DNA from 2 places in the Caproicibacterium sp. XB2 genome. Region 2 is predicted to be linked to the other one. Evidence: riboswitches for the same ligand, from Rfam matches in the RefSeq annotation. Region 2 holds a riboswitch; the other holds the start of a gene.

Region 1 (15,026 bases), 740 kb from region 2:
ACAGAGTTATCGACATGATGAAGGACCGTCTGCACTGTCACCCGGTGCCGATTCAGCTGCCAATTGGCGCTGAGGATACTTTCCATGGCATTATCGACCTGGTCACCATGAAGGCAGATGTCTATTATGATGATATGGGCAATGATATGCGTGTGGAAGAAATCCCTGCGGATATGCTTGAAAAGGCAAAACAATACCACACCGAGCTGTTGGAAGCGGTCGCCGAGCAGGATGACGCACTGATGGAGAAATATCTCTCCGGTGAAGAACTGACCCACGATGAAATCGTTTCTACACTGCGTAAAGCAACCATTGCCAACAAGCTGGTTCCGGTCACCTGTGGTACTTCTTACCGCAATAAGGGCGTACAGAAACTGCTGGATGCTATTATTGACTATATGCCGGCACCAACTGATGTTCCGGCTATCCGCGGCACCAATCCGGATACTGGTGAGGAAGAGGACCGCCATGCTTCTGATGATGAGCCTTTCTCTGCACTGGCGTTTAAGATTGCAACTGACCCGTTTGTCGGCAAACTGTGCTACTTCCGCGTTTACTCCGGTAAGCTGAACGCAGGCCAGACCGTGTATAACTCCACCAAGGACTGTGACGAACGTATTGGCCGTATCCTGCAGATGCACGCAAACCACCGTCAGGATTTGGAAACCGTGTATGCAGGTGATATCGCCGCTGCTATCGGTGTGAAAAACACTACGACCGGCGATACTCTGTGTGATGAAAAGCATCCGGTCGTGCTGGAATCCATGGACTTCCCGGACCCGGTTATCCGTGTTGCCATTGAGCCAAAGACAAAGGCTGGTCAGGAAAAGATGACTGTCGCTTTGGCAAAACTGGCTGAAGAAGACCCGACCTTTAAGGCTTATACCGATGAGGAAACCGGCCAGACCATTATCGCTGGCATGGGCGAACTTCATCTAGAAATCATTGTTGACCGCTTGATGCGTGAATTCCACGTGGAAGCGAATGTTGGCAAGCCGCAGGTCGCTTATAAAGAGACCGTTCGCAAGCCAGCTGATGTGGACTGCAAGTATGTTCGCCAGTCCGGTGGTAAAGGCCAGTACGGCCACGTTAAGATTCGTATATTCCCGAACCCCGGCAAGGGATACGAATTTGACAACGTCACCGTCGGCGGCTCTATCCCGAAGGAATATATCCCGGCTGTTGATACCGGTATCCAGGGTGCTATGCAGAGCGGCGTTGTCGCCGGCTACAATGTAGTCGATGTCAAGGTTGAGCTGTATGATGGTTCTTATCATGAAGTTGACTCCTCCGAGATGGCATTTAAGATTGCCGGTTCCATGGCATTTAAGGATGCTATGCGCAAGGCTGACCCGGTCATCATGGAGCCTGTCATGAAAGTTACCGTTACGGTTCCGGATGAGTATATGGGCGATGTTATCGGTGACCTGAACTCTCGCCGCGGCATGATTGGTGGCATGGATGCTATTAATGGTGCACAGCAGATTCATGCAATGGTCCCGCTGGCAGAGATGTTTGGCTATGCGACGGATATGCGTTCCAAAACGCAGGGTCGTGGCCAGTTCACCATGGAACCCGACCATTATGCCGAGGTACCGAAGAACATTTCTGAAAAGATTGTTTCCACTCGTACCAAGAAGGGCGAGTAAACGTAAATACTGCTTGATTTTTCCCTGTATTCTTGCTAAAATAAATTTGCGTTAAATAGGGAAACTGAACTGAAAAATAAAGGAGGATACTTCCAATGGCGAAGGAAAAATTCGACAGATCTAAGGCACACGTGAACATTGGTACCATCGGCCATGTTGACCATGGTAAAACAACCCTGACTGCTGCGATTACCAAGGTGCTTGCACTGAAAGGTGAAGCAAGCTTCAAGGATTATGCCAGCATCGATTCCGCTCCTGAAGAGCGTGAGCGCGGCATTACCATTAACACGGCTCATGTTGAGTACACCACAGATAAGCGTCACTACGCTCATGTTGACTGCCCCGGCCATGCTGACTATGTCAAGAACATGATTACCGGTGCTGCACAGATGGATGGTGCTATTCTGGTTGTTTCCGCTGCTGATGGCCCGATGCCGCAGACCCGTGAGCATATCCTGCTTGCCCGTCAGGTTGGTGTGCCTTATATCGTTGTCTATATGAACAAATGCGACCAGGTTGATGACCCTGAGTTGCTGGACCTTGTTGAAATGGAAATTCGTGACCTGCTCAACGAGTACGGCTTCCCGGGAGACACTACTCCAATCGTACGCGGTTCTGCACTGAAAGCTCTGGAGTGCGATTCCAAAGATATCAATGCACCGGAGTACAAGAGCATTGTTGACCTGATGAACATTGTCGATGACTACATCCCGACTCCTGACCGTAAGTCTGATCAGCCGTTCCTGATGCCTGTTGAAGACGTATTCACCATCACCGGCCGTGGTACTGTTGCTACTGGCCGTGTTGAGCGTGGTATGGCTAAAATCGGCGATGAAGTTGAAATCATCGGTCTGACTGATGAGCGTAAGAAGAGCGTTATCACCGGTCTGGAAATGTTCCGCAAAACTCTGGATTACGCAGAGGCTGGCGATAACATCGGTGCTCTGCTGCGTGGTATTCAGCGTGAAGACATCGAACGTGGACAGGTTATTGCAAAGCCTGGCACTATTCATCCGCATACCAAGTTCAGAGGTCAGGTTTATGTTCTGACTAAGGATGAAGGCGGCCGCCATACTCCTTTCTTCAACAACTACCGTCCGCAGTTCTATTTCCGTACAACTGATGTCACCGGCGTTATCTCTCTGCCGGAAGGCACTGAGATGTGCATGCCTGGCGATAACGTTGAAATGTCCGTTGAACTGATTGCCCCAATCGCTATTGAAAAGGGCCTCCGCTTCTCCATTCGTGAAGGCGGTCATACCGTTGGTTCCGGCGTTGTTTCCGACATCTGTGACTAATTTGTCTTTTACGGGTCCTGCCCTTTTGGGCAGGACCTTTTTTATTGCTTATTTTTGTTTTTCTGCTATACTTAGATACAATACAGCAGGAAAACAGGAGGAATGTGTATGCAAAAAGATAATCATGGTACACCACATCCAAAACACCGTTCCAGACGGTATCGTATGATGCGTAACCGCATCATTATAGTAACGTCCAGCGTATTGGTAATCTGCCTGCTGACAATGGGATTGGCTGCCCTTCTGCAGAACCTGCACCCCAAGACAGCAGCATCTTCGGGCAGCGGTTCCTCTGTTAGTGCATCATCTGCGAAGGCAGAAACAAAATCGTCACAAATTACCATTCTCGGTACAGGCGATGACTTGATTCACAGTTCCATTTATAAATCCTGCGCTACTTCTAGCGGCGGATACGATTTCCGTCCGGTCTATAAGCAAATCAAATCAAATGTTTCAGCGGCAAATGTCGCTTTTGTCAATCAGGAAACAGTCATGGCACCATCTGTTGGGGCACTGTCCGGCTATCCGTGCTTTAATTCTCCCACACAAGTTGGCGACGCACTGGTAGATACCGGATTTGACGTTATCAGCCAAGGCAACAACCATATGCTGGATATGGGACAAAAGGGACTGCTGGCCACATTGGACTACTGGAAAAGTAAAAAAGGAATTCAGGTCGTTGGTGCCTATCGCAACCAGGCTGACCTTGACAATATCCGTATTGTGGAGAAAAACGGCATTAAAACAGCATGGATTGGTGTTGTGGAAATGACGAATGATATTTCGCTGCCGTCCGACAGCCCGATGAAGATTGTCTACACTTCCCAGCGCGATGAGATTAAAAAACTGATTACAAAGGCACGTTCTTTGGCAGATGTTGTTGTAGTTTCAGCCCATTGGGGGGAAGAAGACCAGTATACTCTTTCGGATACCGAGAAAAAGCTGGGACAAGATATGGTGGACTGGGGCGCGGACGTTATTTTAGGAAATCACCCGCATGTTTTGCAGCAGCTGACCACGCTGACACGCAAAAGTGACGGTGCGGTGTGTCCAGTCATGTACGCGTTCGGCAACCTGATTTCCACGCAGCGCAAATCCCAAAATCTGGTCAGCGGCCAGCTGACAGTAACCTATAAAAAAGATGAAAAGGGAAAAGTCACATTCTCCGGCATGAAATTTAAGCCTTCAGTTACGTACTACGAGGCGGGCGGACAAAATGTCCATGTTGTCATGCTGAAAGACTTTTCAAATGCCATGGCGCAGAAGAGCCGGACATGGGAAATCACCAGCGGTGAATTTACACCGAATTATGCGAAAAAGGTCGTTAATAAGAGTATTCCACAAAAATATCAGGATTGGACTTGACAATTCCTGCAAATATTCATATACTTAGTAATAGAATTGAATAATTCTTCGGGGCGGGGTGTGATTCCCCACCGGCGGTGATGCAGCAGATGCTGTTAGCCCGCGAGCGGTCGTCAAACCGCAAGATTCTGGTGAGATTCCGGAGCCGACGGTATAGTCCGGATGGTAGAAGATATGGAAAGAACTGCGCCCCTGTGCCGTTTTGTGCACTGGGGCGCTTTTTAAATCCATTCCATGTCTCAAAAGGAGAAATTATGGCGACACAAACGCAAGCTACTACCCTGAAAAAAACAGCAAAATTGACCAGCACACGCAGCATTGCCGTCATTGGCATTTTAGGGGCGCTGTCAGCCGTTGTTATGGCGTTCGAGTTCCCGCTGCCGTTCCTTCCGGCGTTTTACAAATTGGACTTCAGTGAAGTTCCGGTACTGTTGGGTGGTTTTGCACTTGGCCCCGCTGCTGCAGCCGTGATAGAAGCCATGAAAGTTATTCTGCATATGCTGATTGGCGGCGGCTCACAGACAGCCGGCATTGGTGAACTGGCGAACTTTATCATTGGATGCTCACTGGTCGTACCGGCAGCTCTCATTTACCGCTACCATAAAGCACGGAAAACAGCGGTTGTCGGCATGGGTGTCGGCACAGTGCTGATGGCAGTTGTCGGCGGACTGATGAACGCATTCCTGCTGCTGCCGATTTACGCAGCCGCTTTCCATATGCCGCTGAATGCTATTATCGGGATGGGCACAAAAATCAACGCGAGCATCAACAACATGACAACATTCGTTTTGTTCGCTACAACACCGCTGAACCTGATTAAGGCGGTATTGGTGTCCATTATTACATTTGCGCTGTACAAATATGTCAGCCCGGTGCTGCATGGCCGCAGGCGCTGAAATACAGAAAATTCTTTTTAGGTAAAAACAGGAGTTTGTCGCTTTTTTAGACAAATTCCTGTTTTTGTTTATTTACGCTGTCGGGCGGCTATGCTATACTAGCAGGCGTAAACAAAAACTACATATCACCCCTTATCAAGAGTGGCGGAGGGAACAGGCCCGATGATGTCCGGCAACCCGCGCAGCCCGTTTTGGCTGGGTAGGGTGCCAAATCCTGCGGTGAAGCCGATAGATGAGGTATCGAGAGATAAACGCTGTCCGCATTTCACCGGGCTGCGTTTTTTTGTTAGTCCGCCGCAGATAGGGGGAATTTACACAGGAGGCTTTTTTCTATGGCAAAGCATTTCTTTACATCTGAATCCGTTACCGAAGGGCACCCCGACAAGGTCTGTGACCAGATTGCAGATGCCATTCTGGATGATATTATTGCCAAAGACCCGCAGGCACATGTTGCCTGTGAAGTAACAGCCTGTACGGGTATTGTGCACGTTATGGGCGAAATTTCCACGGAGTGCTATGTGGACATTCCCGCTACCGTACGCCGTGTTGTTAACGAGATTGGTTACAACAATCCGGCTTATGGTTTTGACGGCGACACCTGCGGCGTGCTGACCTCCATTGATGCACAGTCCCCGGATATTGCAATGGGTGTTGACCAGTCCTATGAAGTAAAAAATGGCGCTTCCGATGCGGATGACCTCATTGGTGCGGGCGACCAAGGTATGATGTTTGGCTATGCCTGTGACGAAACGAAGGAAAAAATGCCGCTTGCCATTTCTTTGGCACACAAGCTGGCAAAGAAGCTGGCCGCTGTGCGTAAAGATGGCAGTATTTCATATCTGCGTCCAGATGGAAAAACACAGGTTACCGTTGAATATGACGGGGACACACCGGTGCGTGTGGATGCAGTGGTTCTTTCTACACAGCATGACCCGGATGTCACACTGGAACAGATTCGGAAAGATATGATTGAAAAGGTCATTAAGGCGACAATTCCAGCAAAATGGCTGGATGAAAATACAAAGTATTACGTCAATCCGACCGGCCGTTTTGTTATCGGCGGCCCGGTCGGCGACTCCGGACTGACTGGCCGCAAGATTATTGTGGATACCTACGGCGGATATGGCCGTCACGGCGGCGGTGCTTTCTCCGGCAAGGACCCGACGAAGGTTGACCGCTCAGCAGCATATGCTGCACGCTGGGTGGCAAAGAATATCGTTGCCGCCGGTCTGGCAAAGCGCTGCGAGGTACAGCTGGCCTACGCAATTGGTGTGGCGCATCCGGTATCTATCATGGTAGAAACATTCGGTACTTCTTCCTATACCAATGAGCAGCTGGCTGCGGCGGTCGAAAAAGTCTTTGACCTGCGTCCGGCAGCGATTATCCGTACACTGGACCTGCGTAAGCCGATTTACTGCAAGCTGGCAAGCTATGGCCAGATGGGCCGTGAGGACCTCGGCGTTTCGTGGGAAAAGACTAACCGTGCGGACGAGTTGAAGAAAGCGCTGGTCTAAAGGTTCCCATTCGTTAAAAATATTCTGCTGTGCCAAAATAAAGTGCGCAGTCCATCACCTCTTTGCATATTCTGTAAAGAGGTGATTTTTTATGGGCGCAGGTCAGGTAATTATTATTTTGTTGGCTGTTCTGGGCCTGTGTGCCCTGATGCAGCTGATGTTGCATATGCTGTACCGCTCTGGCAAAGATTTTGGCACACTGGTACTGGTACTGCATCTTTCTGGGCACAGGGAAGATATTGAGTATGAGCTGCGCTGTGCCCGCGACCGCCTGCGTGAAACGGAAGGATTTGAGCAGAAGCGCCTGCTGTTGGTGGACGACGGCATGGACAGCGAGACACGGGAACTGTGCCGGTGCTTTCTGTACAAAACGCCGGGCGTATCCTACTGCAGCAGGGAGGAATTTGCAAATATGCAGGCATTGCAGTATACTGAAATAGATTAAGGAATGTCAATCCGGGGCCGGAGGTAGAAAGAGAAATGGAAGCGCAGACGCTGCTGGAAATGACGGGTACGGTTGAACATATTACGTTTCGCAATGAGTGCAACGGGTACACCGTACTGGAACTGAACAACGGGGAAGAGCTGGTGACAGTGGTCGGTTCCATGCCTACAGCGGAGCCGGGAGATGAGCTTCATGTAGTGGGACAGTGGACGGAGCACCCCTCCTTTGGCAGGCAGTTCAGTGCCAGCATTTATGAGCGAATGCCGCCCGCGACAACCGAGTCCATTCTGCTGTACCTTTCGTCCGGTGCGGTACGCGGAATTGGGCGGGCGATGGCAAAAAAAATTGTCAGCATCTTTGGCAGTCAGTCCCTGCAGATTATGGAACGGGAACCGCTGCGGCTGGCTGAAATCAGTGGCATTTCGCAGCGAAAGGCGGAACAAATCGGGCAGGAGTACCGAAAAAAGCTTGGCATTCGTGAGGTGATTCTGGGCCTGAAAGAATTTGGCATGAAACCGGAGGAATCTGTACGGATTTACCGCACGTTCGGTCCAGATTCTGTTTCTCAGGTACGCAGTGACCCGTACTGCCTGTGTGAAGACGACGTGGGCCTCAGCTTTCAGCGTGCGGATGGCATTGCTGAAACGCTGGAGCATCCAGCTGACGACCCATGTCGTGTGCGCGCAGGCATTTTGTATGTTCTGCAGCATAATGTAAACAATGGACATACCTGTCTGCCAAAAGAAAAACTGCTGCCGACCGCCGCGCGTATGCTTGGCCTGCCGCAGGAGCTGCTGGATGAGGTCTTTTCACAAATGGTACAGGAGGGCAGCGTCATTATCTGTACCATACAGGACCGTACTGCCGCTTATCTGCCGCGGTTGTACCGGGCGGAAGTGTTTGCGGCACAGCGGCTGCAGATGATGATGGATTACCCCTCACAGCCGATTCCCGATGCACAGCAGGCAGTGGAGGAGTTCGAAAGCAAAATCGGCATTTCCTATGCAGATGAACAGAAAGAAGCTATTATTACCGCTTTGACGCACGGTATGCTGGTCTTGACCGGCGGGCCGGGCACAGGCAAAACGACCACCCTGAATGCAATTATTCGTATTCTGCAGGCAAAAGGGGAAAAGGTCCTGCTGGCGGCACCGACCGGCCGTGCGGCTAAGCGAATGAGCGAGCTGACAGGAGAAGAGGCCAAAACACTGCACCGTTTGCTGCAGGTGGAGTGGGACGAAACAGACAGCCCGACTTTTGCCCGCAATGAACAGAAACCGCTGGAGTGCGATGCACTGATTGTTGACGAACTTTCTATGGTGGATATTTCCTTGTTCGAGGCATTGCTGCGGGCGCTGCCCATGGGCTGCCGGCTGGTGCTGGTAGGCGACTGTGACCAGCTGCCCAGTGTCGGGCCAGGCAATGTATTGGGGGATCTGATTGCTTCCGGAATGCTGCCGGTGGTGCAGCTGCAGCGCATCTTCCGTCAATCCATGCAAAGTTTAATTGTAACCAACGCACACCGCATTTTGGCCGGTGAAATGCCGGTACTTAATGATTGTACCCACGACTTTTTCTTTATGCAGCGCTCCCAGCCGGAACAGATTGCGCAGACCATTCGGGACTTGTGTGCGGTGCGTCTGCCGGCAAGCTATGATTTGTCGCCAATGACGGATATTCAGGTACTTTCGCCGACAAGGAAAACCCAGCTGGGCACAGTACAGCTCAATACGCTGCTGCAAAATGCCCTCAATCCGCGCGAACACGGAAAGAAAGAAATCAAGATAAACGGCCGTCTGTTCCGCGAGGGCGATAAAGTTATGCAGACGAGAAACAACTATACACTGACATGGGAAAAAGAGGACGGCTCCGAGGGGGAAGGCGTCTTTAATGGAGACATTGGTATTTTAAGGCAAGTTGACCGCGGCGGTTCCACAATCACTGTGGATATGGACGGCCGCATTGTTTCTTATGAATTGGAAACGGCGACAGATTTGGAGCTTGCTTATGCACTGACGGTCCATAAAAGTCAGGGCAGTGAGTTCCCGGCAGTCATCATGCCCATGTACCCCGGCCCGCGGCCGCTGTATTACCGCAACTTATTTTATACAGCGATTACCCGTGCACGCAAACTGTTGATTTTGGTTGGCACCCAGCGCACAGTGCAGATGATGGTGAGCAACGACCGCCGTATGCGCCGCTACTCTGGTCTGCGCGATTTCCTGACGGGAGAGGCTGTTCCCAATGATGCATCCTGAGTGGTCCTTTTTGGCGGACCTCTTTTTTCCACCGTGCTGTCCATTTTGTGGAAAGGTTATTCGTCATGGAGAAGAAACCTGTCCGTCTTGTGCGGACCTTCAGCCGAAACTGATGAAAAAGGCACTGCCGTTGAAAAATGGCGGTGCACCGTTTTGCTATGCAATTTATGTATATCAGGGAAGAGTACGGGACGCTATCCTGCGGATGAAGTTTGCAGATGAACCGTCTGTGGCGCCCTTTTTTGGGCGGAAATTGGCACAGCAGCTGCCGACAGAAGTTCAGCCGGACGTTGTTACAGCGGTGCCAATGTCCCGCCTGCATAAAAGGAAGCGCGGCTATAATCAAAGCGAGCGTATAGCCCGGGCGGCGGCCGCGGAATTGGGGCTGCCGTATCGGACACTGCTGTATAAGGCAAAGAAAAACCGTACCCAGCATCGGCTGTCGGCGGTGGAACGGTTCCGCAATGTGCAGGGCGTTTTTGCGGCAAAACCAGCTGCGAAGCAGAAACGAATTTTACTGATAGATGATATTGCCACTACGGGTGCTACCTTGGCTGAATGTACGCGTGTACTGCTGCGGGAGGGTGCACAGAGTGTACTGTGTGCGGCAGTTGCCCTTGCACCAGAACCCGACAGATAAAGCATTGAAAAAAGCACGGGTTTATATTATAATGAACTGTACAAGGATAAAAGAATACATATTATTCCATATTTACCTGCAAATTTCTAAAGCAAAATAGGCTCGATTTTAAATTAGAGAAATGGATGTGGTCATGTGCTTGGTATCGATATTGCAGTCGACCTTGGTACATACGCGATTAAAATTTTTGTAGCCGGTAAAGGCATTGTCGTAAATGAACCTTCTGTTGTAGCAGTTAATCGGGAAACAGAAGAAGTGATGGCGGTCGGCAGTAAGGCATTTGCCATGCTGGGTCGTACCAGTGACAACGTAAAGGTTGTTCGGCCGCTGGTGAAAGGCGTTATTTCCGATTTCCGGTGGGCCAGCTATTTGGTGGACTATTATTTTCAGCAGCTTGGCAGCGGCCGGTTCCTGCATTCCCGTGTTATGCCGCGTGTGGTGGAAAGTGTGCCCTGCCAGATTACCGGTGTGGAGCGGCTGGCAGTCAACAAATCCATTATCAGTGCCCGTGTGCGCCGGCTGTATTCTATTGATGAACCGGTTGCAGCGGCAATGGGCGCGGGTGTTGATGTTGCGAATCCGCACGGTGCACTGATTATTGATGTTGGTGCCGGCGCCACGGATATGGGCGTTATTTCGCTGGGTGGGCTGTCGATTGCACGCTCTATTAAAGTGGCAGGTTTTGCCTTCGACCAGGCAATTATTCATTATGTACGCAATAAATACGACCTGATTATTGGGGAACGTATGGCGGAAAGCTGTAAGATTGCGGTTGGCGGCGTTGCGCAGCGGCCGGAACCGCTGACCTGCCGGATTAAAGGCCGAGATGCCAACACAGGCCTGCCCGCATGGGTGGATATCACTAGTGAAGAGCTGGTTGCGCCAATGCTGGACCCCGCAACGGAGATTGCGCGTGTCCTGCAGGAAATGCTGGAGAAAACACCTCCGGAACTTTTGGGGGATATCTATATGGATGGCATTGTTATGACCGGCGGTACTTCACAATTGTATGGCCTGAGTGATTTGATTGCAGATAAGGTAAAAATGCCGGTTCATGTTGCGTCGGACCCAGCCACCTGTGTGGCGATTGGCGCGGGACAGGCAATTGAGTTTATCGATGCTGCCGAACATAAAGTATATGGTGTGATTAACCCTTTGACAATCGTTTACTAAAAGAAAAGGCCGGCAGGAAATATTATTTCCTGCCGGCCTTTTCTTTTCTTTTATTTTTCTGCAGCTGTCTGGCGGGATTTATAGCGGTCCACAATCAAATTTGCACACTGATAGACATTCCCGCCGCCCATAGTGAGAATCAGGTCGCCGGACTTTGCGTGTTCCATCACATAGTCGGCGATTTCCGGGAATGTTTTACGGTAGACAGCGCCCGGTACCTTTTTCACAAGGTCTTCCGCATAGATGTTGTATGTGTTGGTTTCACGTACAGCCAGAATTTCGGAAATAATCACATGGTCAGGAATGGTCAGTGCCTTGGCAAAGTCGTCCAACAACAGCGCCGTGCGGCTGTAGGTGTGCGGCTGAAAAACCGCCCATACATTGTGGAAGCCCATGTGCATAGCAGCAGTCAGCGTAGCGGTCAGTTCTGTGGGATGATGGGCGAAATCGTCCGCAACGGTGACACCTTCATATGTACCCAGCATCTCGAACCGGCGGTGCACACCGGTAAAGGCTTTCAGGCTCTTTTGCAGCTGTTCAGCCGGAATGCCCATTAGGTCACACACGGCGTAGGCAGCCAGTGCGTTATAAATGTTGTGCTTGCCGGGAATGGAGAGCGTAATTTCATTGATGATTTTTCCGTCCTTCATGACATCAAAACGTTCCCGTGCGGCTTTGGTGTCCTGAATATTGACGGCGCGATAGTCGCAGTGTTCCCCCTTGCCAAAAGTGATGATTTTGGCATGCGTCAGGCCTTCGACTGCCTTGCGTGTGTTGGCGTCATCACCGTTGACAACCAGTACATCGGAGGTTTGCTTTGCAAACTGACGGAAAGAGTGGATAATGTTGTCAACCGTCTTAAAGTAATCTAGATGGTCATTGTCAATATTCAGGATAACTGCAAGGTAGGGGTGCAGCTGCAGAAAAGTGTTGACATACTCGCAGGACTCGACAACAATTTTATCAGAGGAACCGGCACGGCCATTGGTGCCGGTTTTCGGCAGATTGCCGCCAATGACAGCGGATGGGTCCGCTCCTGCATCCAGCAGAACAGAGGTAATCAGTCCCGTGGTGGTCGTTTTGCCGTGTGTGCCGGACACACAGATGCTTTTAGGGTAGCGGCTGGTTACCATGCCCAGCAGAACGCTGCGCTCAATGCAGGGAATGTTCAGCTTGCGGGCAGCGGCCAGTTCCGGATTATCCGACTTGATAGCTGCCGAATAGACGACCAATTCTTTTCCCTGCACATTTTCCGCTTTTTGTCCCATATATACCGGAATGCCATAAGAGCGAATGCGCTGCAGGGTATCGGATTCCGCGTTGTCAGAACCGGAAACTTCATAACCGCGGTGAATGAGAATTTCTGCCAACGGGCACATGCCGCTGCCGCCGATGCCGACAAAATGGACTTTTTTAACCTGAGAAAGTATATCGTGAATCTCCTTCATGGGAATGAACAACTCCTTTAAATATGTAAGCGGGAAACATGGATTGCGAACATGGTCAAAAACCTTTCTTATCATAACCATTTTCCACCCTTTTTGCAAGCTACAATCTGCAGGAAAATGCGGTTTTCCTATTTCCGCTGGGCACAATCCTTCTGCTGTTTCCATACTATGGTACATGAATCTGGAGGGAATCCGTTATGAGAATTAATAGTAGCAGTTTTGGTATCCTGGGCGGCGACCGGCGGCAGCTTGCTCTGGCGGAATCCATCGCTGGCGATGGATTCACGGTTGTGACCTGCGGATTTGAGAATGCAGAATTTTTAGATACAGATATCAAAAAGGCAGACCTGCGCCGTACAGCAGCCATGTGCGGTACACTGCTGCTGCCCCTGCCGGTCACGATTGACGGCAAGAATGTAAAAGCCGAATACGCTGAGTATCCGATTCCACTGGACGAAACTTTTGTGGAAGCACTGGAAGGACACCGGGTGTATGGAGGAATGCTGGGGCGCGCACTGGCCGCCTGCCCACAGTTGGAGGACGTTCCTATGGAGGACTACTATGCAAGGGAGGACTTTGCCCTGCGCAACGCGGCCGTTACGGCTGAGGGTGCGCTGGAGTTTGCTATGCGGGAATATCCAGGCACGCTTTGCGGCAGCCGCTGTCTGGTGGCCGGTTTTGGGCGCATCGGCAGCCAACTGGCACCGCGCCTGCGGGCGCTGGGAGCCACGGTTTCCGTGACGGTTCGCCGGTCAGAAACAGCCGCGCTGGTGGAGGCCGCCGGCTGCCGTCCTGTGCCGATTGAAAAGCTGGAGGACGGCGGTAGCTATGACATTGTATTCAATACGGTTCCGGCACTGATTTTTACCCGCCATGTGCTTTCGGCTTTTCCACACGGTATGCTTCTGATTGATTTGTCTTCGTCGCCGGGCGGTGTTGATATGCCGGCAGCACAAAAATTAGGGTTGCGCGCGCTCCATGCGTTCTCCCTGCCGGCAAAGGTGGCACCGCGTGCCGCAGGAGAGATTATCAAACAGACGGTTTATCAGATGATGAGGGAGTGAGAGGAGTGGGGAAGACTGTTTTAGGGTTCGCCATGTGCGGCTCTTTCTGCACATTCAGCCGTGCTTTGGAACAGATGCGTGTTTTAAAGGAATTGGGATATGAAATTCTGCCCATTATGAGTGAAACAGCAGCCGGCACGGACACCCGCTTTGGAAAAGCCACTGACTTTTTGCAGCAGGTAAAGGACATTACCGGAAGGGAACCGATTCGCACGATTCCGGCTGCGGAACCAATTGGGCCGAAAAAGATGGCGGACCTTTTGGTTATAGCACCATGTACAGGAAATACGCTGGCGAAGCTGGCAAACGGAATTACCGACACAGCGGTTACCATGGCAGCAAAGTCTAATCTGCGGGTGCACCGTCCGGTTTTGTTGACCATTGCAACCAATGACGCGCTGGCGGCCTCCGCACAAAATATCGGTCGTCTGCTGAACGTAAAATATGTGTATTTTACACCTTTCCGGCAGGATGACCACGAGAAAAAACCATCTTCCGTGGTGGCGGATTTTACACTGCTGCCGCGGGCGGTGGAAGCGGCACTGCACGGCCGCCAAATGGAGCCGATTCTGCTGGCACCAGTCAAAGATGGATGTACAACCTAAACAAAGAGAGCATGACAGGGGGCGGCGGACAGTATCTTTTGTCGCTGTCCTTTTTTCTATTTGCATGGTGGAACCAAACACACATTTTTCTTGTATTTTTTGCCGGATTCTGTTATACTATATTTTGTCTGCGAATGCAGAAAAATTTTTTTAATTCGCACGCTGTACGCTGTGTGGAGCGGTGTCTGCCGGTCGGCAGATACTCTGCACGAAAAGCGCAGCGGAGGAATAACCAAGGAGGAAACAAATTATGTCAGTCGTATCTATGAAACAACTGCTCGAAGCCGGTGTCCATTTCGGCCATCAGACCCGTCGTTGGAACCCAAAGATGAAGCCTTACATCTTCACCGAGCGCAATGGTATCTACATTATTGACCTGCAGAAAACCGTTCGCAAGCTGGAAGAAGCTTACAACTTTGTCCGTGAGCTTTCCGCACAGGGCAAGAGTGTGCTGTTTGTCGGCACAAAGAAACAAGCACAGGACTCTATCCGCGAGGAAGCAGAGCGTGCCGGCGCTTTCTATGTGAATGCCCGTTGGCTGGGCGGCATGCTTACGAACTTCCGTACCATTCGCCGCCGCATTGACCGTTTGAATCAGCTGCAGGCTATGAAGGAAGACGGTACTTTCGACCTGCTGCCGAAGAAGGAAGTTGCCAAGCTGACACTGGAAA
Region 2 (15,026 bases):
CCTTGTGGCTACTGCACAGACACATAAAACCGAGGTCCTGCGGGTAGGCCAAAAAGACCGCGGGGCGGGTATCTTGCGGTCCAAACCATGGCATGACATTGACGCACTGATTACCAACGAACCGCATGTTGCGCTGTGCGTTTATGGCGCGGACTGTGTACCGCTTATGCTGGCGGACCCGGTGCACCATGCCATTGGTGTAGCACACGCCGGTTGGCGCGGTACCGCAGCCAACATGGCGGGCACTGTGGTGGCTGCGATGCAGCAGGCCTTTGGCACGAATCCCATTGACCTGCTGGTTGGCATTGGTCCCTCTATCGGTCCCTGCTGCTTTGAAGTAGACGAGCCGGTTGTAAAGGCATTTCTGGCGAACCCGCTGCTGCTCCCACAAGACTGCATGACGGAAAAGGGCGGCGGCAAATGGAACATTGACCTGTGGGAGGCGAATGCCCAGCTGCTGCGCAGTGCGGGCGTACAGAAAATAGAAAAGGGAATGCTCTGCACCCATTGTCATCCGGATTTGCTGTGGTCCCATCGGGCAACCAATGGGAAGCGCGGCGGTATGTGCGGTATTCTTTGTATTACGGAGGCGCTTTCCTAATGGCACAAAAGAACGGCTGTGATCTTTGCCCGCGGCACTGCGGTGCGGAACGTACGGAAAGCGCTGGAAACGGATACTGCGGCATGGGAACGCTGCCGGTGGTGGCACGTGCGGCACTGCATTATTGGGAAGAACCGTGCATCAGCGGAAAGAAGGGGAGCGGTGCTGTCTTCTTTACCGGCTGTTCGCTGCAGTGTATTTTCTGCCAAAATCATCAAATCAGTACCGAACGCGCTGTTGGAAAGCAGCTGACGCCGCGGCAGCTGTCTGATGTATTTTTCCGGTTGATTGACGCGGGGGCACTTAACATCAATCTAGTCAGTGCCGCGCATTTCGTACCGGCCATTGTGGAGGCGCTGTCTATTCGGCCGCTGCCAGTGCCGGTTGTGTACAATTCCGGCGGCTATGAAACGCTGGAAACATTGAAAATGCTGGATGGGCTGGTGCAGATTTATCTGCCGGACTATAAATACGATGATGTGGAGTTGGCACGATGCTTTTCCGGTGCATCGGACTATGTGGATACGGCCCGTGCCGCCATTTTGGAAATGGCCCGTCAGACCGGTCCCTGTCAATTTGACGGCAATGGCATTTTGCAGCGAGGGACGATTGTCCGGCATTTGCTGCTGCCGGGGCATACCCGGGATTCTCTCGCGGCGCTGGATTGGCTGGCGAAAAACCTGCCGGATGGCACACGGGTCAGCCTGATGGGACAATATACGCCCTGCGGCAAAATTGCCGATTATCCGGAACTGAACCGCCGTGTGACTGCCCGCGAGTACAATAAAGTACAGCAGCATTTGTTCGACCTCAATTTAAACGGCTATGTGCAGGAACTATCTTCTGCCCAAAAAGAGTATATCCCGCAGTTTGACTTAACGGGTGTGTAAAATATCTTTTAGAAACAGCATAAAGTAAAAGTTTCCCCCGTATGTAAGAAAGAGGGGGGGATTGCGACATGAATTTTATTCGGTACCGGATACACCGTGCGGCCACTACACTTGTGGCGGTTGCCGTTGTGCTGGCAGCGGCGGGCTGCCTGCATACTTCCGGCACAGTGCAGACGTCAGCGGTACCGACAAAGCTGACGGCGTCCGGTGTGCAGCTGCCGATTTTAATGTATCACAGTATGCTGCCGCCGTCTGTTCTGCGCGGCAAGTATATTGTTTCGCCATCCCTTTTTGAGAAAGATTTGCAGTATCTACAAAAAGAGAAATACACGACGGTTACCATGCAGAACCTGCTGGACTATGTTCATGGGAAAGGGGATCTGCCACAGAAGCCGATTATCATCAGCTTTGATGACGGCTACTATAACAACTACAAATATGCTTATCCGCTGCTGAAAAAGTATCATATGAAAATGATTTTTTCGCCTATTGGCATCTGTACGGAACAGTACAGCAAAGGGGACAGTGACCATTGGACATATTCCCATGTGACGTGGAAAGAATTGGACGAGATGCTGAAAAGCGGCACGACTGAAGTGCAGAACCATACTTATAACCTGCACCATGACCGCAAAAGCGGCCGGCTGGGTGTCAGTAAGCGCCGCAGTGAAAGTGTTGCTGACTATCAGAAAATGCTGCGCGGTGACCTTTCCTATATGCAGGACCTGATGTATCAGCATACAGGCGTGCATATGAACACCTTTGTCTATCCGTTTGGCGCCATGAGTGAGGCCACCGGGGACGTGATCCGTTCGCTCGGCTTCCAGGCGACCATGACCTGCACGGAGCATATTAATGTTATTACACGGGACCCGGAGTGCCTATATGGTTTGGGCCGTTATCTGCGCCCGCCGGACATCACGCCGGAACAGTTTTTTGCCAAAAAGATTCTTCCGGCGGGGCAAAAGCTGAAATAAAAAAGGTACTCTTCCTACAGTGCAGTTGTGGGAAGAGTACCTTTTTCTATATCATCGGTTAATTTACACGACGCATTAAAATGCGTTCAATCAGGTGTAGGAACATCATAAACATACTGACCGAAGCGAAAATCAGCGGAAGCAGAATCAGCAGCATGGGTGCGTTCAGCGGTGTCAAGCTGAACATATTTCCCATAAAGATATAAGCCAGCACAAAGGCTACACACATTGTGACAAACAACAGAACGTGCTTGCCGTTAAAGGGCATACATACGCGGAATAGAATCATAAACATAGTGAAAGCCATGAGAACCACCGCCGCGGTTGAAAGCTGCTCATAGGGAAGTTTAACGTAGAAGTTGACGGCTTCCAACAGAAGCACGCTGAACACCATCGTCAATGTGCCGGGAATGGCCTTTTTAATGATATTTAACATAAATCGGCCGTGCAGCCGTTCTCGGTTTGGTTCCAGGGAAAGGACGAAGGACGGGAAGCCAATCGCCAGCGCATTCAAAAGCGTAAACTGAATGGGCTGGAACGGATAACGGCTTTGGATAAAGATAAAACAAACAGCCAAAATGGTGCTGAAAAATGCTTTGATGAGGAACAGCGACGAGGAGCGCTGCAGGTTGTTGATGGAACGCCGGCCTTCTGCCACAATATGCGGCATGGAAGCAAAATCAGAATCCAGCAGCACAATCTGGGAAACCGTGCGGGCAGCGTCACTGCCCGAGGCCATGGCGATGCTGCAGTCGCTTTCTTTCAGTGCGAGCACATCGTTGACGCCGTCACCGGTCATTGCTACTGTGTGACCGTCCGCTTTTAATGCCTTAACAATCTGCAGTTTCTGCTGTGGTGTCACACGCCCAAACACCGTGTATTTTCGTACAGCGGCTTGAATTTCTTCGTTGGTATGCAGCGTTGTGGCGTCTACCCAGCGGTCAGCATGTTCTAAGCCGGCCTTTTTGGCAATATTGGCGACCGTGACGGCACTGTCACCGGAGATGACTTTCAGGTCCACGTTTTGGTCCGCAAAGTATTGCAGCGTTTCGCGTGCACTTTTGCGGATACGGTCGCTGAGATACAGCAGGGCAATGGGCTGAATGTCCGTTGGCAGTTCCCTGCCGTCCGCTTCAAATGGCAGGGAACTGTGTGCCAGCAGCAAAACACGCTGGCCCTTTGCGGCTGCTTTGTCCTCTTTTTCATGCAGCGATGCAAACCGTTCACCCATAATAAACTCACCGGCACCGATAACGAATGTCCCATGGTCCGCAAAATTGACGCCGCTCCATTTGCGTGCGGAGGAAAACGGAACAGTGGACAGGCTTTCCCAGCCGGGGTTATCCGGATACTTTTCCCGCATGGCTTGCGCGGTCGGGTTTTGGTCCTGTAGGGTGAATGTGACCGCGGCGACCGCAGCCCCCATCTGTTCTGGTGTCAGTGTATTGATCAGTGGCTCCATCTCGTCCACTTGCATGGTGCCTTCTGTGATGGTGCCGGTTTTATCCAGACAAATTGTGTCCACCCGTGCCAGCATTTCTATAGAATACAGCTCCTGTACGAGGGCATTATGGAACGAAAGGCGTACCACACTGCTTGCCAGCACGATACTAGTCAGCAGTACCAGTCCTTCCGGAACCATGCCGACCAGAGCGGCTACCGTACTGACGATTGCCTGTGCATAGCTGGAATTTGACACGACCATTTCTTTGTAAAAAAGCACCAGCCCTACCGGGATTAGGGCGAAGCCGATAATGCGGATAATGAGATTGATACTTTTCATAATCTCGCTGTTTGTCTTTTTTACATATTTTGCGCTGCCGGTAATTTTGGCGGCGTAATTTTCTTTGCCAACGTGTTCTACCTGTGCACGGCAGGTACCGGAAACGATGAAGCTTCCGGAAAGCAGGTGGTCACCAACCTGCTTTACAATAGGGTCGCTTTCGCCGGTAATCAAGGATTCGTTGACTTCACAGCTACCGGATGCCACCACACAGTCGGAACAAATTTGGTTGCCGGTTGTCAGCTGTAAAATATCATCCAGAACGATATGAGAAACCGATATATCCCACAGCTTGCCGTCACGCAGAACATGGGCTTTGGGGGAGGAAATGAGGGAAAGTTTGTCAATCGTTTTCTTGGCGCGTATCTCCTGAAAGCAGCCCACAATGGTATTGCACACCGCCACGCCGATAAACAGCATATTTTTATAGGAACCAACGGAAAAAACCAGCGCACCTAAAATGAGGTTTAATATATTAAAAGGGGTAATAATATTTTTGCGGACAATTTGCCCGACACTTTGCGTCTTCATTTCCTCTTCGCCGTTGATGAGTCCCTGCTGGGTGCGCGTGCGCACTTCTTCACGCGACAGCCCTGTTTGGGTGTCGGTCGGTAAACGTTCCATATCTTGCACTCCTTATCCGACAGAAAATCTATACTGAAAGTTATTATACTATATTCCGCAAGGCAGGGTACAGGAAAAAAGGTTTTTTTTGCAAAGCTTTTCTGAAAATTCACAAATTGATGCTGATTGACGCTGAAAAGAAAATAATTCACAAAAGGAGAAATAAAAAATTGACATTTTCAGCACTTTCTTTCTTGCCTTTCTGCGAGGGAATGTTATAATTAGGTTACATCATTGAGAGATTTGCATGTATGCGTCGGCGCTTTTTCCTTTTTGGCAGGATTATTTCTGCCAGAAAGGCTTTTTATCGCCCGGATACAGGAAAGGAGCTGGTCCATATCGCACAGGTAAAGGACCTGGTGGCGGCGGCAAAACGGGGCCTGCAAAAATTGCAGACAAACGCGGCTTTTGCCGACAAATGCCTTGCACTGGTGGTCATCGGTTCATTATATCTGCCCAGTACGGTCAGCGGTTTCACTATTATTGCAGCTTCATTTTATGTCATGGCAAACTATCAGCGCCGGGGAAAGGTGTTTGGCGCGCCATATTTTAAGCTGTTGTTTGGTTCTTTTGTTTTTTCATTTTTTATATCGGCTTCTTATCGGAACTATATGGGTATGGCTATGACGCTGATGCTGCTGGCCATGATGGTATACGGCATGTATCTGCGCAGCGTGATGACGCGCGGCCTGCTGGACGAAATGCTGGATCTTGCGTGCCTGATGAGTGTGCCCGCAGTGCTGGCGGCTGTCTTGCAGAAAGCAGTGACTTTTGCCGCCGATCCCAGTTACCGCCCGGTGTCCTTCTTTAATAACGCAAACTATTTCGGCATGATGATTGAGTTTACGGTGGCAATCATTCTGTACCGTGCCCTGCGCAACCGCCGTGCGTTGTCCATGTACACGGTCCTGTTGGGTGTAAACATGCTGGGACTGTATCTGTGTGGTTCCATGTCGGCGCTGGCGGCTGTGTCCTGTGGTATTTTTGTCTTTCTGCTGTGCAAGCACCGCCGCAAATTGGCTGGCCTGTACGGTATCGTGCTGGTGGCTTTCTTTGCAGTCAACAAGGTGGTGCCGGCACTGTTCCCCCGCACAGAGGCAATCTCTTATACAACGGATCAGCGCCTGTCTATTTGGCACGGAGCTGTTTCCGGCATTCTGCAGACACCTCTGTTTGGCCGCGGAATGCGTGCCTATAGCATAGTGCATGATTTATTTGGTACCTATCCCACATATCACTGCCATAACCTGTACCTTGACTGTCTGCTGGATTTTGGTATTCTGGGCAGTGCAGTGATGCTGATTTTCGGCTGGTATTATCTGCGTGGCATTATCCGCCGTATTCGTGGCCGTCGGGCCTGCAATGCAGACCTGCTGTTTTTGACTGTACTCATTATGACATTAGTACACGGCTGCACAGATGTGACAATTTCCTGGACGCAGACAGGTATGCTGTTCTTTATTTTGTTCTCTGCCACGGGCGTTTCGCTGCAGAGGAACCGTCAGACTTCGCTGTCCGTATCCCACAGCTATTACCACCAGTCACCGCGGACCGTAAAGTATTATCAGTAAAGAAGACGGGTCTTCAGACCTGCCTGCAGCTAATAAAAAGCGATGTATCTGCTTTCTAAAACAGATGCATCGCTTTTTTGCTGTTTTTTGGAAGTTAGGCTTTCAGTTCCCGAATCAGGTTAACCATCTCAATGGCACCGCTGGCGCACTCAAAGCCCTTGTTGCCGGCCTTGGAACCGGCACGCTCCAGCGCCTGCTCCAGGTTTTCCGTTGTCAGCACACCAAACATTACCGGAATACCGCTGGAAAGGGATACCTGCGCGATTCCTTTGGACATCTCACTGCAGACATAATCATAGTGGCTGGTGCTGCCGCGGATAACGGCGCCCAAACAGATAACGGCTTCATAGCGGCCGCTGGTTGCCATTTTGGAAGCAATCAGCGGAATTTCAAATGCGCCGGGTACCCACGCAAGGTCAATATCATTGTCATTTACATTGTGACGTTTCAGACCATCCAGTGCGCCGCCAATCAGCTTGTTGGTAATTAGTTCATTGAAACGGGAAGCGACAATACCGACCTTGATGTGTTCCGATACCAGTTTTCCTTCTAAAGTACGCATGATGCAGATCTCCTTTTATATCTTTACTTTATCGCACCGTTCTTTTCATAAAGTTCAGTAGTTGAGAATATGGCCCATCTTTTTTTCTTTCGTCTGCAGGTAGAATAGGTCATAGTGGTTTGCAGGAATCTGTATTGGCACTCGTTCGATGATTTTCATACCGTAGTCTTCCAGCTGATAAACCTTGTCCGGGTTGTTGGTCAGCAGGCGCAACGTCTTTGCGCCGAGGTCCTGCAGGATTTGCGCGCCGATATAGTATTCACGCAGGTCACTGGCAAAACCGAGGGCGAGGTTTGCCTCCACAGTATCCATACCTTGGTCCTGCAGTTCGTAGGCACGCAGCTTGTTGATAAGGCCAATACCGCGTCCTTCCTGCCGCATATACAGAAGAATACCGCGGCCTTCCTGCTCAATCATCTGCATGGCGGCGGCCAGCTGCTGGCCACAGTCACAGCGGGCCGAACCAAAGGCATCTCCGGTCAGGCACTCGGAATGAACGCGGCACAGCAGGTTCTTGCCGTCGCCAATGTCACCCTTTACCAGCGCCACATGATGTTCTCCATTTAATTCATTGACATAGCCGTAGGCTACAAAGTTGCCGTACTTAGTGGGCAGTTTTGCCTTTGCAACGCACTCAACCAACTTATCGTGCTTTTTGCGGTAGTCCTGCAGTGCTTTAATGGTAATAAATTTAATGCCCCATTTTTGTGCCATTTTCTTCAGTTCGGCGGTACGCATCATGGTGCCGTCCTCACGCATAATTTCACAGCACAAGCCGCACTGTTTCAGGCCAGCAAGGCGCAGCAGGTCTACGGTTGCTTCCGTGTGACCGCTGCGTTCCAGCACGCCGCCTTTTTTGGCACGCAGCGGGAACATATGGCCTGGGCGGCGGAAGTCTTCCGGATGAACATCGTCTTCCACACATTTGCGGGCAGTTATGCCACGCTCCTCGGCAGAAATACCGGTGGTGGTGCTGACATGGTCAATGGACACTGTGAAAGCGGTTTCATGGTTGTCGGTGTTGTTGCTGACCATCTGCGGCAGCAGCAGTTTATCGCATATCTCGTTGCTCATGGGCATACAGATGAGCCCTTTGGCATGAGAAGCCATAAAATTCACGTTTTCAGTTGTCGCAAACTGGGCTGCACAAATTAGATCACCCTCGTTTTCCCGGTCCGGGTCGTCTGTGGCTAAGATAAGCTTTCCCTGTTTCAAATCTTCCAGTGCTTCTTCAATCGTGCTGAACTCAAACATACGTTAATCCTCCATTCTGTATTTCAAATCCTGGTAAACTATATTTTTGTGGGAGTGGTTGGGTGGGGAAAGGTTCAAAAATTTTTCTGTATACTTCCCGATGATATCGGTTTCCAAATTAACGGTACTGCCGCGCCGCAGGTACTGCAGCGTCGTATGTGCCGTTGTAAAAGGAATGACGGAAATGGAAAAATCAGTGCCTGTCACATTGGCTACGGTCAGGCTGATACCGTCCACGGTGATGGAACCTTTCTCCACAATATACCGCAGAAGCTCGTTCCCAGCACGAATGGTGTACCAGACAGCGTTGTCGTCACGGGATACAGAAGTTACTGTTCCGGTGCCATCCACATGGCCTGTCACCAAGTGCCCGCCGAAGCGTCCGTTTGCAGCCATGGCACGTTCCAGATTAACTGGACTGCCGTGATGCAGCAGATGGAAAGAAGTGCGGTTCATGGTTTCATGTACAGCGTCTGCCGTAAAGGTGGTAGGGGACAGGGCGGTTACGGTCAGACAAACGCCGTTTACTGCAATGCTGTCGCCCAGATGGCTGCCCTGCAGCACTTTGTCTGCACGGATTGTCAGGGATGCGGAAGCGGCACCCTGTCGGATAGCCTGTACAGTACCCACTTCTTCAATGATTCCTGTAAACATCACAGCACCCGGCTTTCCAGCAGCAGGTCATCACCCAGACGGGTAATCGTGGGCGGGGAGAGACGGACGGCGTCCTGCGGTGAAGCAGCGCCCGTACCGCCAATGGGGGATTTTGCGGCGGCACCGCCGAAAAGCTTTGGCGCGATATATGCCTGTACTTTCTCTATGATGCCGCTTTGCAGGGCGGACCAATTTAGTTCCGCACCGCCCTCTACAATAACGCTGTCCAATTTTCGTCGACCCAGCTCCTGCATCAGCTGGGCAAGGTCCACATGACTGTTTTTTTTCGGTATCTGTAAGATTTCACACCCGGCTTTGCGATAGGGCTCCTGTCGTTGCGTGTCCGCACAGCAGGTTGCCAGCAGTGTGGGGACCCGACCGGCTGTTGTCACCACCTTTGCGGTGAGCGGTGTGCGCAGATGTGTATCACAGATGACGCGCACTGGATTTTGTCCGCCCTCCGGCAGTCGGCAGGTCAGCAGTGGGTCGTCCGCCAGCACAGTGCCGACACCCACTAAAATGACCGTATAGCGGTTCCGGTCCCGATGAACCTGCTCGCGGGCTTCTTCTCCAGTAATCCACTTGGAAAGGCTGGTCGCAGTTGCTATTTTTCCGTCCATAGTCATGGCATACTTTAAAATACCATAAGGAACATGATGTTGAATGAAATAGAAAAATGGTTCGTTGAGCTGGTTACATTCTTCCCGAAGGACGCCTTCCGTTACCGAAATGCCGTGTTCCCGCAGAATGCGCACACCCTTTCCGCCTACCAACGGGTTCGGGTCAGGGGAGCCGACCACCACGCGGCGAATGCCGTTTTGAATAACCGCGTCCGTACAGGGTGGTGTTTTGCCCCAGTGACAGCAGGGTTCCAGTGTGACATAAAGGGTTGCGCCGCTGGCCGATTCTGTGCAGTCAGCCAGCGCGTTGCGCTCGGCGTGCAGCCCGCCGTACTTTTGGTGGAATCCCTGCCCAATGATGCGCCCGTCTTTTACAATAACGGCGCCGACCATTGGGTTCGGGTCCACTTTTCCACTGCCTTTTTTGGCAAGGGAAAGGGCCAAACGCATATACGCTTCATCCGTCATGAAAAATCACCTCATGTATAAAAATGCCCTGAATAGAATTGACCATTCAGGGTATGACAGTTTTTGACGGCGTGCAAGGATATCCTGCTGCGGCACATACAAAAAAGTCCTGGAATGACAGCGCATTCCAGGACAAATAAACGTATGAAATACAGGCAGACCTATTTTCACACAGCTTTACTCTTCTTTTATTCAGACTTTTACTGCCGGCTTTGGAATTTCACCAAATCATGCCTTGCGGCTCGTGGGCTTTACCACCGATAGGGAATTGCACCCTGCCCTGAAGATTTTACCTATTCAGTTTGTTGAACTATGTTATAGTATAGACAATCTTTGTGAAAATGTCAATATAATTTTTTGAAAAAAGAATATAATTCCATAGGAATGTGCAAAAAGCGCCCCGAAAGCCACACAAAATCCGGCCGGGGCGCCAAAAGGATTTTATTTTTTACGCGGCTTAAAGCTGTCCTTCAAAGAAACAGAACGGTTAAAGACCATGTGCTGCGGGGTGGAATCCTTATCAAAGCAGAAATATCCCTCCCGCATAAACTGGAACGGTGTCTTTGCGTCTGCCTGCTGCAGGGTGGGTTCCACTTTGCAGTTCGGCAGTACTTCCAGAGAAGACGGATTCAAAACTTTTAAGAAGTCGTCCTCCTGTTCCGGCTCCGGTACTGTAAACAGGCTGCCGTACAGGTGGATTTCCGCATCGGCACAGTTTTTAGCATCTACCCAGTGGATTGTGCCGCGCACCTTGCGGCCGTCCGGCGTATCTCCGCCGCGGGTAGCAGGGTCATACTCAGCATATACGGTTGTAACGCTGCCGTCTTCCGCCTTTTCACAGCCGGTGCAGCGCACAATGTAGGCGGCCTTCAAACGAACTTCATTCCCAGGGAAAAGCCGGCGATAACCTTTAACCGGCATTTCCAGAAAATCGCCCGCTTCTATCCACAACTCACGGGAAAACGTAACAGTATGGGAGCCATCCTGCGGACGCTCCGGGTTATTTTCCATCTCAAAGGTTTCCGTTTTGTCGGCAGGGTAGTTAGTCAGCACCAGCTTAATCGGGTGCAGAACCGCCATGGTGCGCTGTGCCGTTTGGTTCAGGTCTTCACGCAGGCAGTGTTCCAGGAAACCATACTCTACAGTGGAATTTACCTTAGAAACGCCGATGCGTTCGCAGAAAGTGCGAATAGAGGCCGGCGTAAAGCCACGGCGGCGCAGGCCGCACAGGGTGGGCATACGGGGGTCGTCCCAGCCGGTTACATAGTTGCCCTCCACTAGCTTGCGCAGTTTACGCTTGCTCATAACGGTATTATTAATGCCCAGACGGGCAAACTCAATCTGACGCGGTTTTGCCGGCAGGTCGATGTTGTTAATCACCCATTCGTACAATGGACGGTGGTCCTCAAACTCCAGTGTGCACAGGGAGTGGGTGATGCCCTCAATGGCGTCCTCAATCGGGTGGGCAAAGTCATACATGGGGTAAATGCACCACTTGCCGCCGGTGCGGTGGTGGGGCATATGGTTGATGCGGTACAGCACAGGATCACGCAGGTTAAAGTTGCCGGAGGTGAGGTCGATTTTTGCGCGCAGTGTCATACGGCCGTCCTCAAACTCGCCGGCCTTCATGCGGGCAAACAGGTCCAGATTCTCCGCTGTTGGGCGGTCCCGGTATGGGCTGACTGCTGGATGTGTCAAGTCACCGCGGTTTTCGTGCATCTGCTCCGGTGTCAGTTCACACACATAGGCGAGACTCTTTTGAATCAGCTTAACGGCCAGTTCATACATCGTGTCAAAGTAGTCGGAAGCATAATGGAAGCGGCTGCCCCAATCAAAGCCAAGCCAGTGGATATCCTCCTGAATAGCGTTGACATATTCGGTGCCCTCTTTGGTCGGGTTGGTGTCATCCATGCGCAGGTTGCACAGACCGCAAAATTTTTCTGCGGTGCCGAAATCCACGCAAATCGCTTTGGCATGACCAATATGCAGATAGCCGTTCGGTTCCGGCGGAAAGCGGGTGTGTACACGCTGTCCGGCAAAGCGGCCGTTTTTTGCAATGTCTTCTGTAATAAAGGTATGAATGAAATTGCCGCTGCCTGTTTCTTCGGCAGGGCGGGTTTCATTGGTTTCACTCATGAAAGTTCCTCCTGTATTTTGCCCGCCTGTCCATTATTTTTATATACTTATATAGGATAGGCAGTTTGCTGTAAAATCAAGCAGTCGTTTTTGCCGCTTCTGCTTTTTCAAAGCCGGCCTGCAGCCGCCGCAAAGATTCTTCCTTTCCCAGCAGGGAGAGAATCTCCATGGCACCGCCGGGGGTTACCTTTTGACCGGCCGCCGCGATGCGCACAGGCCACAGCAGAGTACCATTCTTTACACCCAGTGTTTTGGCAAGCTTCAGCAGGTTGCTGTGCAGGGAATCCACACTCCAGTCAGAAAGGGCCGTCAGGTCCTCCAGTGCGGCCTTCAGCATAACGGGGGCGTTGTCCATGGTTGCTTTGCTCTTTTTGTTGATGAACAGGTCAGCATCATACTGCGGCAGTTCTTTGAAGAAAGCAAGCATTCCTGGAATCTCCGGCAGCCGAGTCACACGCGGCTGCAGCATATCCGCCAGAATGGTCCAGTCCTTTTCAGCATCTCCGAATACCTCGCGGAAGTAAGGCATGGATTTCTGAATAAAGGTTTCTTTTGGCATTTTCTTAATATACTCGCCGTTCATCCACGCAAGCTTGTCATAATCAAAGATAGCCGGACTTTTGCTGATACCGTCAATGCAGAACGCTTTTTCCAGTTCGGGAAGGGTAAACAGTTCCTGCGTGTCCTTTGGAGCCCAGCCGAGCAGAGCAATATAATTGATGATTGCCTTCGGCAAGTAGCCTTCTTTGACCAAATCGGCAAAACCGGTGGAGCCATGGCGCTTAGAAAGCTTGCTGGTGCTACCGTCCGGGTTGTGGCCCATAATCAGCGGCAGATGGATATATGTTGGCACCTGCCAGCCAAAGGCTTCATACAGCAGATTGTACTTTGGTGTACTAGTCAGGTATTCACAGCCGCGCACCACATGCGTAATGTGCATCAGGTGGTCGTCAATGACATTGGCAAAGTTGTAGGTCGGGTATCCGTCTGACTTAATTAGAATCTGGTCCTCCAGCTCGCTGTTCTCAATGGTGATGGTGCCAAACACGCTGTCCGTAAAGGAGGTGCTGCCTTCCAGCGGCATTTTCTGTCGAATGACCCATGGCTTGCCGGACTGCAGGAGCTGCTGCACTTCTGCCTGGGGCAGGTTGCGGCAGTGGCGGTCATAGCCGCCCAGACCGTTTTCATCATGCAGGGTAGCCAGACGTTCTTTGCTGCAGAAACAGTAGTATGCTTTTCCTTCTTTTACTAGCTGCTGCGCATAGGGCAGGTAGATGTTTTTGCGCTGGCTTTGCACATAGGGACCGTAAGGGCCGCCGACGTCTGGGCCCTCGTCGTGCTGCAGGCCTACCTGCTGCAGTGTATGATAAATAACGTCCGTGGCACCTTCCACGAAACGTTCCTGGTCCGTGTCTTCTATCCGAAGAACGAAGGTGCCACCCTGTGACTTTGCAATCAGATATTCAAACAGGGCAGTGCGCAGGTTTCCCACGTGCATAAAACCAGTGGGGCTTGGTGCAAAGCGGGTCCTGACAGTCTGTTTTTCCATAAAAAATTACCCCTTTTCATGTACGTCTTTCTATTATACCGAAAAAGGACACACAGTGCAATCTTATATTTCAGCTATTTCGGCAGCTCTCAGGTACTTTTTCCTCTGGCAGATGCGGCATAGGAGAAAACACAAAACTTAGTCTGTTTACCGCAGAAAAATGCGGATATTTTCATTTTTGTAATCAGGAAGTGGTCCTGCCTATAACCTGCCTATAAAAAGGTAGGACCTTTACGTATTCCAAAACAAGGGACAGGCGGCTTTCTGTGCCAGCCGGCAAAAAAACAATGCCAAAAAGGCAAAAGAGCACGAAATCCAACTTCTCATACAGATAAATTGTGTAAATGCCTAAAAATAAATCGTTCTTATAGAAAAATTACACAAGTGGTCGGACTTTCTCTTAAAAAAAGCAAATAAAAAGATATTGTTTCTGATTATTTATTAAAAATTTTAGAACTTTTTTAAAAATACGGGACAGAATGAAGAAAATATGATATAGTAAGCAATAAGCATTTAGACGAAAGCCGGGGGACCGAATGCGTAATTTTCGTGAAAACTTTGTAAAAAGTTTGCTAAAACTTTAACAAAATCCTTGCATTCGGCATCCGTTTGTGATATATTTAACTTGTGTTAAGAAGCTGCGTTGCCGAACCCGTAAATCGGGCGGCCAAACCAGCCTATTATAAAGCAAAGCCATATAAATGAATGGAGGAAACAAAGATGTCTAGAAAAATCGTATTAGCAGGTGCCTGCCGTACGCCTATCGGAAAAATGGGCGGCATGTTCGTGAATACCTACACCCCTGAACTGGCTACTATCGTAGTTAAGGAAGCTCTGAAGCGTTCCGGTGTTCCAGCAGAGGCTGTTGATGAAGTTATCCTGGGCTGCGTGTTCCAGGGCGGCATCGGCCAGAACGTTGCCCGTCAGGCTGCTGTTTATGCAGGTATCCCGATTAGCACTCCTGCTTTCACACTGAACAACCTGTGCGGCTCCGGTCTGAAGAGCATCAACGTTGCTGCAGGCCTCATTCAGGCTGGCCAGGCTGACATTATTGTCGCCGGCGGCGCTGAGAACATGTCCAACGCTCCTTATCTGCTGAAAAAAGCACGTTTTGGCTATCGCCTGAACGACGGTGTTCTCATTGACTCCATGCAGAACGATGGTCTGTGGGATACTTTCCATCATTATCCTATGGGCATCACTGCTGAAAATGTTGCTGAGAAGTATGGTATCACCCGTGAGATGCAGGATGAATTCTCCGCAAACAGCCAGCAGAAGTGCCAGAAGGCTCTTGCTGCCGGCAAGTTCAACGATGAAATCGTTCCGGTCGAAGTCAA

What was found. A riboswitch is a leader RNA that binds a small molecule or an ion and turns the genes downstream of it on or off. The one in region 2 is predicted to bind FMN.
Region 1: it holds a riboswitch for FMN, as region 2 does, so the genes downstream of both, ACIHKT_RS01945 (ECF transporter S component) here and ribD (bifunctional diaminohydroxyphosphoribosylaminopyrimidine deaminase/5-amino-6-(5-phosphoribosylamino)uracil reductase RibD) in region 2, are expected to answer to the same signal.

What each region holds. Positions count from the first base shown of each region.
Region 1 is NZ_CP173227.1:420,930-435,955, forward strand. Features, by position in the region: gene fusA (elongation factor G) at 1-1,649, shown strand, start outside; gene tuf (elongation factor Tu) at 1,745-2,947, shown strand; gene ACIHKT_RS01940 (CapA family protein) at 3,056-4,312, shown strand; FMN riboswitch at 4,353-4,490, shown strand; gene ACIHKT_RS01945 (ECF transporter S component) at 4,567-5,208, shown strand; SAM riboswitch class I at 5,338-5,447, shown strand; gene metK (methionine adenosyltransferase) at 5,541-6,722, shown strand; gene ACIHKT_RS01955 (hypothetical protein) at 6,814-7,167, shown strand; gene ACIHKT_RS01960 (ATP-dependent RecD-like DNA helicase) at 7,203-9,425, shown strand; gene ACIHKT_RS01965 (ComF family protein) at 9,412-10,065, shown strand; gene ACIHKT_RS01970 (rod shape-determining protein) at 10,201-11,238, shown strand; gene murC (UDP-N-acetylmuramate--L-alanine ligase) at 11,289-12,686, opposite strand; gene ACIHKT_RS01980 (dipicolinate synthase subunit DpsA) at 12,884-13,750, shown strand; gene ACIHKT_RS01985 (dipicolinate synthase subunit B) at 13,756-14,355, shown strand; gene rpsB (30S ribosomal protein S2) at 14,606-15,026, shown strand, end outside.
Region 2 is NZ_CP173227.1:1,156,661-1,171,686, reverse strand. Features, by position in the region: gene pgeF (peptidoglycan editing factor PgeF) at 1-601, shown strand, start outside; gene ACIHKT_RS05860 (radical SAM protein) at 601-1,491, shown strand; gene ACIHKT_RS05855 (polysaccharide deacetylase family protein) at 1,560-2,468, shown strand; gene ACIHKT_RS05850 (cation-translocating P-type ATPase) at 2,527-4,875, opposite strand; gene ACIHKT_RS05845 (O-antigen ligase) at 5,127-6,446, shown strand; gene ribE (6,7-dimethyl-8-ribityllumazine synthase) at 6,541-7,008, opposite strand; gene ACIHKT_RS05835 (bifunctional 3,4-dihydroxy-2-butanone-4-phosphate synthase/GTP cyclohydrolase II) at 7,063-8,262, opposite strand; gene ACIHKT_RS05830 (riboflavin synthase) at 8,266-8,916, opposite strand; gene ribD (bifunctional diaminohydroxyphosphoribosylaminopyrimidine deaminase/5-amino-6-(5-phosphoribosylamino)uracil reductase RibD) at 8,916-10,004, opposite strand; FMN riboswitch at 10,181-10,296, opposite strand; gene ACIHKT_RS05820 (glutamine--tRNA ligase/YqeY domain fusion protein) at 10,446-12,140, opposite strand; gene gltX (glutamate--tRNA ligase) at 12,217-13,689, opposite strand; gene ACIHKT_RS05810 (acetyl-CoA C-acetyltransferase) at 14,410-15,026, shown strand, end outside.